DNA from 2 places in the Dethiothermospora halolimnae genome. Region 2 is predicted to be linked to the other one. Evidence: a T-box and tRNA genes for the amino acid it is inferred to sense, from the RefSeq annotation. Region 2 holds a T-box; the other holds one or more tRNA genes.
What was found. The T-box of region 2 lies ahead of ileS (isoleucine--tRNA ligase). A T-box ahead of a tRNA ligase gene usually reads a tRNA of that ligase, here a tRNA-Ile.
Positions count from the first base shown of each region.

Region 1: it has a tRNA-Ile gene. The T-box ahead of ileS (isoleucine--tRNA ligase) is inferred to sense a tRNA for this amino acid. The anticodon was not compared.

Region 1 is NZ_JBAKFX010000032.1:15,024-19,612, reverse strand. Features, by position in the region: gene V6137_RS12940 (BCCT family transporter) at 1-1,034, opposite strand, end outside; tRNA gene V6137_RS12935 (tRNA-Gln) at 1,219-1,294, shown strand; tRNA gene V6137_RS12930 (tRNA-Ile) at 1,309-1,385, shown strand; tRNA gene V6137_RS12925 (tRNA-Phe) at 1,391-1,466, shown strand; gene V6137_RS12920 (hypothetical protein) at 1,703-2,038, shown strand; gene V6137_RS12915 (ferritin family protein) at 2,289-2,855, shown strand; gene V6137_RS12910 (hypothetical protein) at 2,886-3,278, shown strand; gene V6137_RS12905 (hypothetical protein) at 3,446-4,120, shown strand; gene V6137_RS12900 (CobW family GTP-binding protein) at 4,331-4,589, shown strand, end outside.
Region 2 is NZ_JBAKFX010000065.1:6,067-10,655, forward strand. Features, by position in the region: gene V6137_RS18005 (hypothetical protein) at 1-329, shown strand, start outside; gene V6137_RS18010 (glycoside hydrolase family 18 protein) at 610-1,887, shown strand; T-box leader at 1,943-2,160, shown strand; gene ileS (isoleucine--tRNA ligase) at 2,214-4,589, shown strand, end outside.

The sequences.
Region 1 (4,589 bases), on a different contig from region 2:
GATATCCACCAAGATAAGTAAAATATAGACCAATCTCCCTGCCAAGTGCTATCATTTAATGATATAAAGAAAGAGGACTTAATAAAGTCATTAAAATATAATCCTAAAGAGTTAGCAAAAACCTTTAATATATATAGGGTAGGACCAAGGAATAATACTGCTACCATAAAAACAAAAGCTATTTTTATATTTAACTCAGATAAAAACTTAACCCCTTTATCTATGCCAGAAACAACCGATAGTGTGGCCATAAAGGTTATAATGGCAATTAATATTACTTGGACTGTAACACTAATATCTATTCCAGTTAAATAATTTAAACCACTATTTATCTGTTGGGCACCTAAACCAAGGGAAGTAGCTAAACCAAATAGACAAGCAACAACGGCCAAAACATCAATAATATCCCCTATAACACCAAAAATTCTATCCTTCAATATAGGATAAAATACTGATCTTAGTGAAAGGGGAAGTCCCTTATTATATGCAAAAAATGATAATGCTAGGGATAAAAGGGCATATATTCCCCAAGGATGGACTCCCCAGTGGAAGAAGGTTGTGGACATAGCTTGGGTTACTGAATTATTGCTTTCAAAAATAGGTGGGGTGTCTACAGCATGATATAAAGGTTCTCCAACTGCCCAAAACATTAGACCTATACCCATGCCGGCGGATATAAGCATAGAATACCATGCAAAGTTTGAAAACTCAGGCTCAGCATGAACTCCACCTATCTTTACACTTCCTAATCTTGAAAAGGCAAAGAATAAGCAGGTTATTATAAAAAAGTTACTAGATAATATAAATAACCAAGATCCTTTGGAAACAATAAAGGTTTTTATAGCATCAAATACTTTATTTGCCCTATCTAAATCACTAAGGGCATACATTGAGAATCCTAAAATAATTAATCCAGCTATTATTGATACAACTGGGTTCATATCTAGACCAAATTTAGTAAAGTTTCTACTATATAATTTTTCTTCTAAATGTTTTTTCATATCTTCCTGTTGCTTTTTATGATCATCTTGCATAACATTGCCCTCCTAGCTATGGAACTATAATAGTTATTTAATAGTTAAGTTTAAAAGAGTTAAACTCATTCATACTATTTATTGTTTTATTAATCATAAGAAAATATACGGTTAATATTTTGTTGAAAAGTGTTGACAAAATTATATGTCTGTGCTAAGATAATAAAGGTCGTTAGAAAAGTATTGGGACGTCGCCAAGTCGGTAAGGCACTAGACTTTGACTCTAGCATGCGTAGGTTCGAGTCCTGCCGTCCCAGCCAATATATTAAAATGTGGGCCTTTAGCTCAGTTGGTTAGAGCGCCCGGCTCATAACCGGTAGGTCTGGGGTTCGAATCCCTGAAGGCCCACCACATTTGCCCAGATAGCTCAGTCGGTAGAGCAGGGGACTGAAAATCCCCGTGTCGGTGGTTCGATTCCGCCTCTGGGCACCAATTGTAGTGCAGAGTACAGGGTACAGAGAGCAGGGAGAAAGATTAGCTTTTAGCTAATCTTTTTTTTATTACCAATTTACCCACATTAGTTACTGGGGGATTCGTAATCCCCCAGATTATTACCAATCTCTGCTCCCTGCACAGAATAAAGAAGCACCAAAAGTACCTTTGTTCTTTCTGTTAAGTATGATATTATAGTATAAATAGTTAATATAATAACAAAGGGGGAAATTAACATGTCTAATAAATATACAGTATTTTTAATAGCATACAGAGATGTTGAAGAAAAAATAGAAAAGATCCTAACAAATAGTTCTGTAAAGACAATTGATGAATTAGAAGATTTAGAGCAAACAGAAGTATTTTGTTCTAGAGGTTTTAATTTAAATAGTAGAATATGTATATATGTAGATTGGTTTAGGGATAAAGCAAAACAAAAGGTTAAAGATGGTTATAAACTAGCTATATTAGAAGTACCCCATAGTGTAGGTAAAAGTAAGTCAGATCTTTTAAATGAATTAGATATTAGCTTTGAAGAAGATATTTTAGTATTAGAAACTGTTGAAGTATAATAAAAAAAGTTTGGATATATATCCAAACTTTTTTTATTAGTTACGGGAGGATTAATAACTTTTGTTGTTGCTGGGGGATTCATAATCCTATAGCCTATTGAAAAATACAGTCTTTGAAGCCCCACATATATTCATGGGAATTCCAACTCCCTGTTCTCTGCACCTTATACATTTCATTTTGTTTTCACTATTACCACTATGTTATAATATACTTTAGTAAAGGTATAAAATAGAATAGGGGGATATAATCATGGATAATACAAAATGTTTAATATGTGGAATGAATATAACAGCTAATAGTTACAATTTAAATAATTCAACTTTTATTAATGAGAATAAAAAAGAAAATATAATAAACTGCCCTTTTTGTGGGGTAGATATTATTTATATAGATAAAAAAAAGGACATATATGATGTAGATGAAGATAAATTAAATGCTGAAAGCTTAAAAATATTAGATAAAGCTATGAAATTAGAAGTATTTAATGGTGAATTCTATAGGGAAGCTAGTAAATTAGCTAAAGATAAAAAGGTTAAAAAGATGTTAAAGGACTTAAGTAATATAGAGTTTATGCATGCAAAGATACATAAAAGATTAGGTGGATTTAAAGAACTACCAAAGTTGCGTAAACCAGATTATACAAAACATAATACAGACCAACTCTTGCTTATAGAAGCAAACAAACGGGAAAAACATGCTATATCTTTTTATAACAGAAAAAGTAAAGAAATTTCAAATGAAATTATAATTGAAGTATTTAAAGCTCTATCGGATGTGGAGAAACAACATATGGTGATAACTGATAAGAAGGATTAATAAAGGAGAGATAATATTTTATTTAAAGATATGCCAAAAAAGAAAGATAAAAACTGGTTAAAAATATTTATATCATTATTTTTTGTAATAGCAGGCATTATTATAGCTCTGTACATGATTTTTTCTGACTTAAAGTTAAGTGAAGTTGATATAACAGAAGAAGGAGTTACTCTTTTAATTCTAGCTTTAATCCCATCAGTTGGTATTTGCTTATCAGGTTATTATGGAGGAAAAATAACACCAATAATAGCCACTTTAGGAGTAATAATTGGTTTTGGTCTTATGATCAATTTTATAAGCAAGGGATATAAGCTTTCAGGGTTAGTAGGGGGAGTCTCCTTTTTCAATATAACTATAGGAAGTATTATAGTTGGAGTAATTGGGGATATAATATATTATTTTATTAGAAAAAATAGGAAATGATTAGTATAGATAAATTGTGGTATTTAAATTAATAAGAGATAAATTGATACCAAAGGGTTAAGATAATTATTTAAGAGAGGAGAGATATTATTAATAAGAAGAAGATACTAATAGTCATAGTTGTTTTAGTTTTTTCAGTTTTGGTAGGCTGTAGTAATGGTAATAACATGGATGAAGAAAATAATAAAGATGTTATAGAAGAAAAGGATCAAGATAATCAGCAAGATAACGAAAATAATGATAAAGAAGAAAACAAAGAGAAAAATAATGATGAAAAAGAAAATAAAGAAGAGGAGAATAAGGAAAATGAAACTGTAGATATTATTCCTCCTGAAGAGGCAAAGGAAATAATAAGTGCAAAGTCCAATGAGGTTATTAATTTTATTAAAAATAAAGAATTTGAAAAACTAGCCAAGTATGTTCATCCAGAAAAGGGAGTTAGATTTACACCATATACCCATGTATCCGTTGATGATGACATAGTATTTAGTAAAGAGGAGATGAAAAATTTCTTTAAAAATGATAAAAGTTATCTTTGGGGCCATTATGATGGGAAGGGAAATGAGATAAAGCTTACTCCTAGAGATTATTATAGTGAGTTTATATACAATAAGGATTTTGCTGAAGCTGATGAAATTGGATATAACAAAGTTTTAAGCTCTGGAAATATGCTTGAAAATCAATTTAAAATATACGATAATCCCATAGTGGTAGAATATTATTTTCCTTATTTTGAAGAGGAGTATAAGGGAATGGATTGGCAAAGTCTAAGATTAGTATATGAAAAATATAATGATGAGTGGTATTTAGTAGGTATTATCCATAATCAGTGGACAATATAAACAGGGTTGACAATGACTATACAATGGAATATTATATAAGGGAATTAGCATATTAGAATTTTCTAATATGCTAATTTTAATTTATTACTGGAAGTTACTTAATTATGAGTTTCGTAATCAAACTTAATTGTTGGAAACTCGAAGTCTCTTTTAGCTTTTGAGGGATTCATAATCCCCAACTAAACCAATCTTAAAAATGGAGGGATAAAAATGAAAGAAAAAATAAAGTTATATATTTTAACTGGATTTTTAGGATCTGGAAAGACTACGTTTTTAACTAATGTATTAAAAGATTTAGAAGGAAAGAAAATTGGAATCATTCAAAATGAGTTTGGTAAAATTGGTATAGATGGGGAGATTATAAAAAAAGATGGAATGGAATTAGTTGAACTAAATAGAGGATCCATATTTTGTTCATGTCTTAAGATATCCTTTGTTGAGGCTATGAATGAAATGGCAGATAGGGATA
Region 2 (4,589 bases):
TTACAGGTTGTGAAAAAAGAATAATGTTTGTATCAGATAATATTGGCAATAATATAAGTGCTAAGTATAGGTACTTTGATGGAGATGAAGGAAAAACCATATATTCAAAGGACAATGATAAAATAAATATTGAATATGATGTAACTGTAGACAAAGGAAAACTAATAATCAAGCTTGAAGATAAAGATGATAATGTAATATGGGAAAAAGACTTTAGTGAAAACGAAAAATCCAATGTAACATTAGATATTGAAAAAGATAAGAAATATAGATTGACCATAATAGGAGAAGAAACTAAGGGAAAATATAATATTAAGTTAGATAAATAGATATCTTTTAATGGTAATCTTCGAATGAATTCGAAGCTACGTATGTTCACTGTCAACTTCTAATTTAAAAAAGTAGAAATAAATTCATTCCTCGGGATAATAGGGATGTAGGAGAGAATTCATTCCCCGATATAATAATATATAAAATTCCTAGCTTAGTTGTTGGGGGATTCGTAATCCCCCAACCCCAACATACTTCCCTATATAACCAAAATAGGACTGGTACACAACCAATAACAATCGCATATACTAAATTACCAAGGAATAAGGAGGTATTACTGTGATTATTCATGTTGTAAGACCAGGTGAAAGTGTATATTCAATAGGCAGACTATATGGAGTAGATCCATCTAAAATAATATCAGACAATCAACTTGAAAACCCCAATCAATTGGTGGTAGGACAAACACTGGTGGTATTAGAGGGAACAAGACAACATAGGGTGGCTCCAGGACAGAGTTTATATGCTATAGCTAGAGATTACGGTGTAACCGTAGAGGCTATATTAGATGCAAACCCAAGCATAACAAATCCAACACAAATATACCCGGGACAAATAATAACAATACCCAGTAGAACTCAAAAACTAGGTACTATAGAGGTAAATGGATATGCTTTACCTAATATAGATATGGAGGTTTTAAAAAAGACTCTCCCTAACTTAACCTATTTAAGTATATTTAGTTACCATGTGAAGTCCGATGGGAGTTTAGTACCTATAGAAGATGAAGCACTAATAAAGGCAGCCAGAGAAGCAGGGGTTGGGCCCCTTATGGTTATAACCAATATAGAAGAGGAAGGGTTTAGTAGTGATCTTGCAAGAACTATATTTGATAATGAAGAGGTTCAAAACAAACTAATAGAAAATATTATTAATAATTTAGAAACTAAAAACTATTATGGACTGGATATAGATTTTGAGTTTATATATCCAGGGGATAGGGAAAAATATAATAACTTCTTAAGAAAAATAACAAATAGACTACATGAACTAGGATTTATCGTATCAACAGCAGTTGCACCAAAGATATCGGCAGATCAAAGTGGACTTTTATATGAAGCCCATGATTACAAAGCCCATGGTGAGATAGTAGACCACGTTATAATAATGACCTATGAATGGGGATATACCTACAGTCCCCCTATGGCAGTGGCCCCAATAGACCAAGTTGAAAGGGTAATAAGCTATGCAGTAACAGAAATACCCAGTGAAAAAATACTAATGGGAATACCAAACTATGGGTATAACTGGACACTACCCTTTGTTAAGGGAACAATGGCTAAAGCCATATCAAATACAGCAGCAGTGGACTTGGCAAGAAGGGTTGGGGCGGTTATTAAATATGATACAAAATCCCAATCTCCATTTTATAACTACTATGATGAAAATGCTAAGCAACATGAAGTGTGGTTTGAAGATGCAAGGAGTATAGAAGCTAAATTAAGGCTAGTAAATCAATATGATCTAGGGGGAGTAAGCTACTGGACAATAAATAGTTATTTTCCACAAAACTGGTTAGTAGTAAATTCATTGTATGATGTTGAGAAGGTGTTATAAAACTCCTTGACAAAACTATTTATTTATTGTATCATAAACGAAAATATATATATTATTAATGGCTATGATAAGGACAGTAATAATGGTAAGTAGTTCACAGAGATATAATCATTTGCTGAGAGATTATAAGCAAAAGCCCTTATGAACATCACCTTTGAGCTGAATATCTGAAGTAATAGTAGGATATTTCGTAGAGATACGTTATATTGTAATGAGAGATAGGATAAATATATCCTATAATCAGGGTGGTAACGCGACAAATTCGTCCCTAAGTCTTTTGACTTAGGGATTTTTTAATTTAACAAAAACAAAAGGAAGGTGAAAAAATGGCTAAATTTGAAAACTTATATAGTGGATCAGTAAGCGAAAACGAACAAAAGATTTCAAATTATTGGAATGAAATAGATTTACTTAAAAGAAGTGTAGAAACTAGAGAAGATAATGAACCATTTATATTCTTTGAAGGTCCTCCAACGGCCAATGGTAGACCGGGTATCCATCATGTTATAGCAAGAACATTAAAGGACTCTGTTTGTAGATATAAAACTATGAAGGGATATCAAGTAAAAAGAAAGGCAGGATGGGATACCCATGGATTACCTGTTGAAATAGAGGTTGAGAAAAAGCTTAGTTTAAACAACAAACAAGAGATTGAAGACTATGGAATAGATAAGTTTAATAAAGAGTGTAGAGAATCAGTATTTAAGTATGAAGGTCTTTGGAGAAAAATGACAGAACGTATGGGATATCTAATAGACTTAGACAATCCATATATAACCTTAGATAATAACTATATAGAAACAGTATGGTGGATATTAGATAAGTTTAATAAAGAAGGATTTATCTATGAAGGACATAAGATACTACCCTATTGTTCAAGATGTGGTACAGGGCTTGCGTCCCATGAGGTTGCCCAAGGATATAAAGAGATAAAGTCCAATACTGTAATAGCTAAGTTTAAAAGAAAAGATGCCGATGAATATTTCCTAGTATGGACAACTACACCATGGACCCTTGCAGCCAATGTTTCATTAACGGTAAATGCCGATGTAACATATGTAAAGGTAATGCAGGATGATACTGTATATTATGTGGCAAAGGACTTAGCAAACAAAGTCCTTGGTGAAGACTATGAAGTATTAGAGGAAATGAAGGGGAAAGATTTAGAACATATTGAGTATGAACAACTTATGCCCTTTGTTAAACCTGATAAAAAGGCATTCTTCGTTACAGTAGCAGATTATGTAACAACAAGTGATGGTACTGGTATAGTTCATACAGCACCTGCCTTTGGTGAAGATGACTACAATACAGGAAGAAGATATGATTTACCTGTGGTTCAACCGGTTAATGAAGAGGGTAAGTATACAACAACTCCTTGGGAAGGACGTTTTGTAATAAGTGAAGACCTAGATGTGGACATTATAAAATGGCTACACGGGGAAAATAAACTTTATAAAAAAGAAAAGATGCCCCATAATTATCCCCACTGCTGGAGATGTGATACTCCATTATTATACTATGCTAAGCCAAGCTGGTATATAGAAATGACAAAGATAAAGGATAAACTTATTGAAAATAATAATAGTGTTGAATGGTACCCAGATTATGTAGGGGAAAAGAGATTTGGAAACTGGCTTGAAAACCTAAATGATTGGGCTATATCAAGAAGTAGATATTGGGGAACACCCCTTAATATTTGGAGATGTGAATGTGGCCATACAGAAAGTATAGCCTCAAGAAAGGAACTTTCAGAAAGGGCTATAGAAGATATAGATGACAGTATAGAGCTTCATAGACCATATGTTGATGATGTTCATATTAAATGTTCAGAATGTGGAGAAACAATGACAAGGGTAACTGATGTTATTGACTGTTGGTTTGATAGTGGTTCAATGCCCTTTGCCCAACAACACTATCCATTTGAAAACAATGAAAACTTTGATGAACTATTCCCAGCAGACTTTATATGTGAAGGTATAGACCAAACTAGAGGTTGGTTCTATTCATTACTGGCAATATCAACATTTGTTACTGGCAAGTCTCCATATAAGAGGGTACTTGTAAATGACCTTATATTAGATAAAAACGGAAAGAAAATGTCCAAATCAAAAGGCAACACAGTAGATCCTTTTGAACTATTCGATAAGTATGGTGCCGATGTTTTAAGATGGTATCTACTATATGTATCCCCAGCTTGGACACCAACTAGATTTGATGAAGAGGGACTTAAGGAAATAAATAGTAAGTTCTTTAGTACCATTAAAAATGTATATAACTTCTTTACTTTATATGCCAATACCGATGAAGTAGACCCAAGGGAGTTTGAGATAGACTATAACGATAGACCAGAATTAGATAGATGGATGCTATCAAGATACAATAGCCTACTTAAAGAAGTAGAAGGTGATCTTAAGGTATTTGATTTAACTAAAACAGTTAGAAAGATACAGGACTTTGTAAATGAGGATTTATCTAACTGGTATATTAGACGTTCCCGTAGAAGATTCTGGGAAACAGAACTAACAGAGGATAAAAAATCAGTTTATAAGACAACATATGAAATATTAGTTGGCATAACTCAATTGGTAGCACCTTTTGCACCTTATCTATCGGAGGAAATGTATAAAAAATTAACCGGTGGAGAGTCAGTTCATATAAGCTACTACCCTGTATCAAATGATGACCATATAGATGTTAAG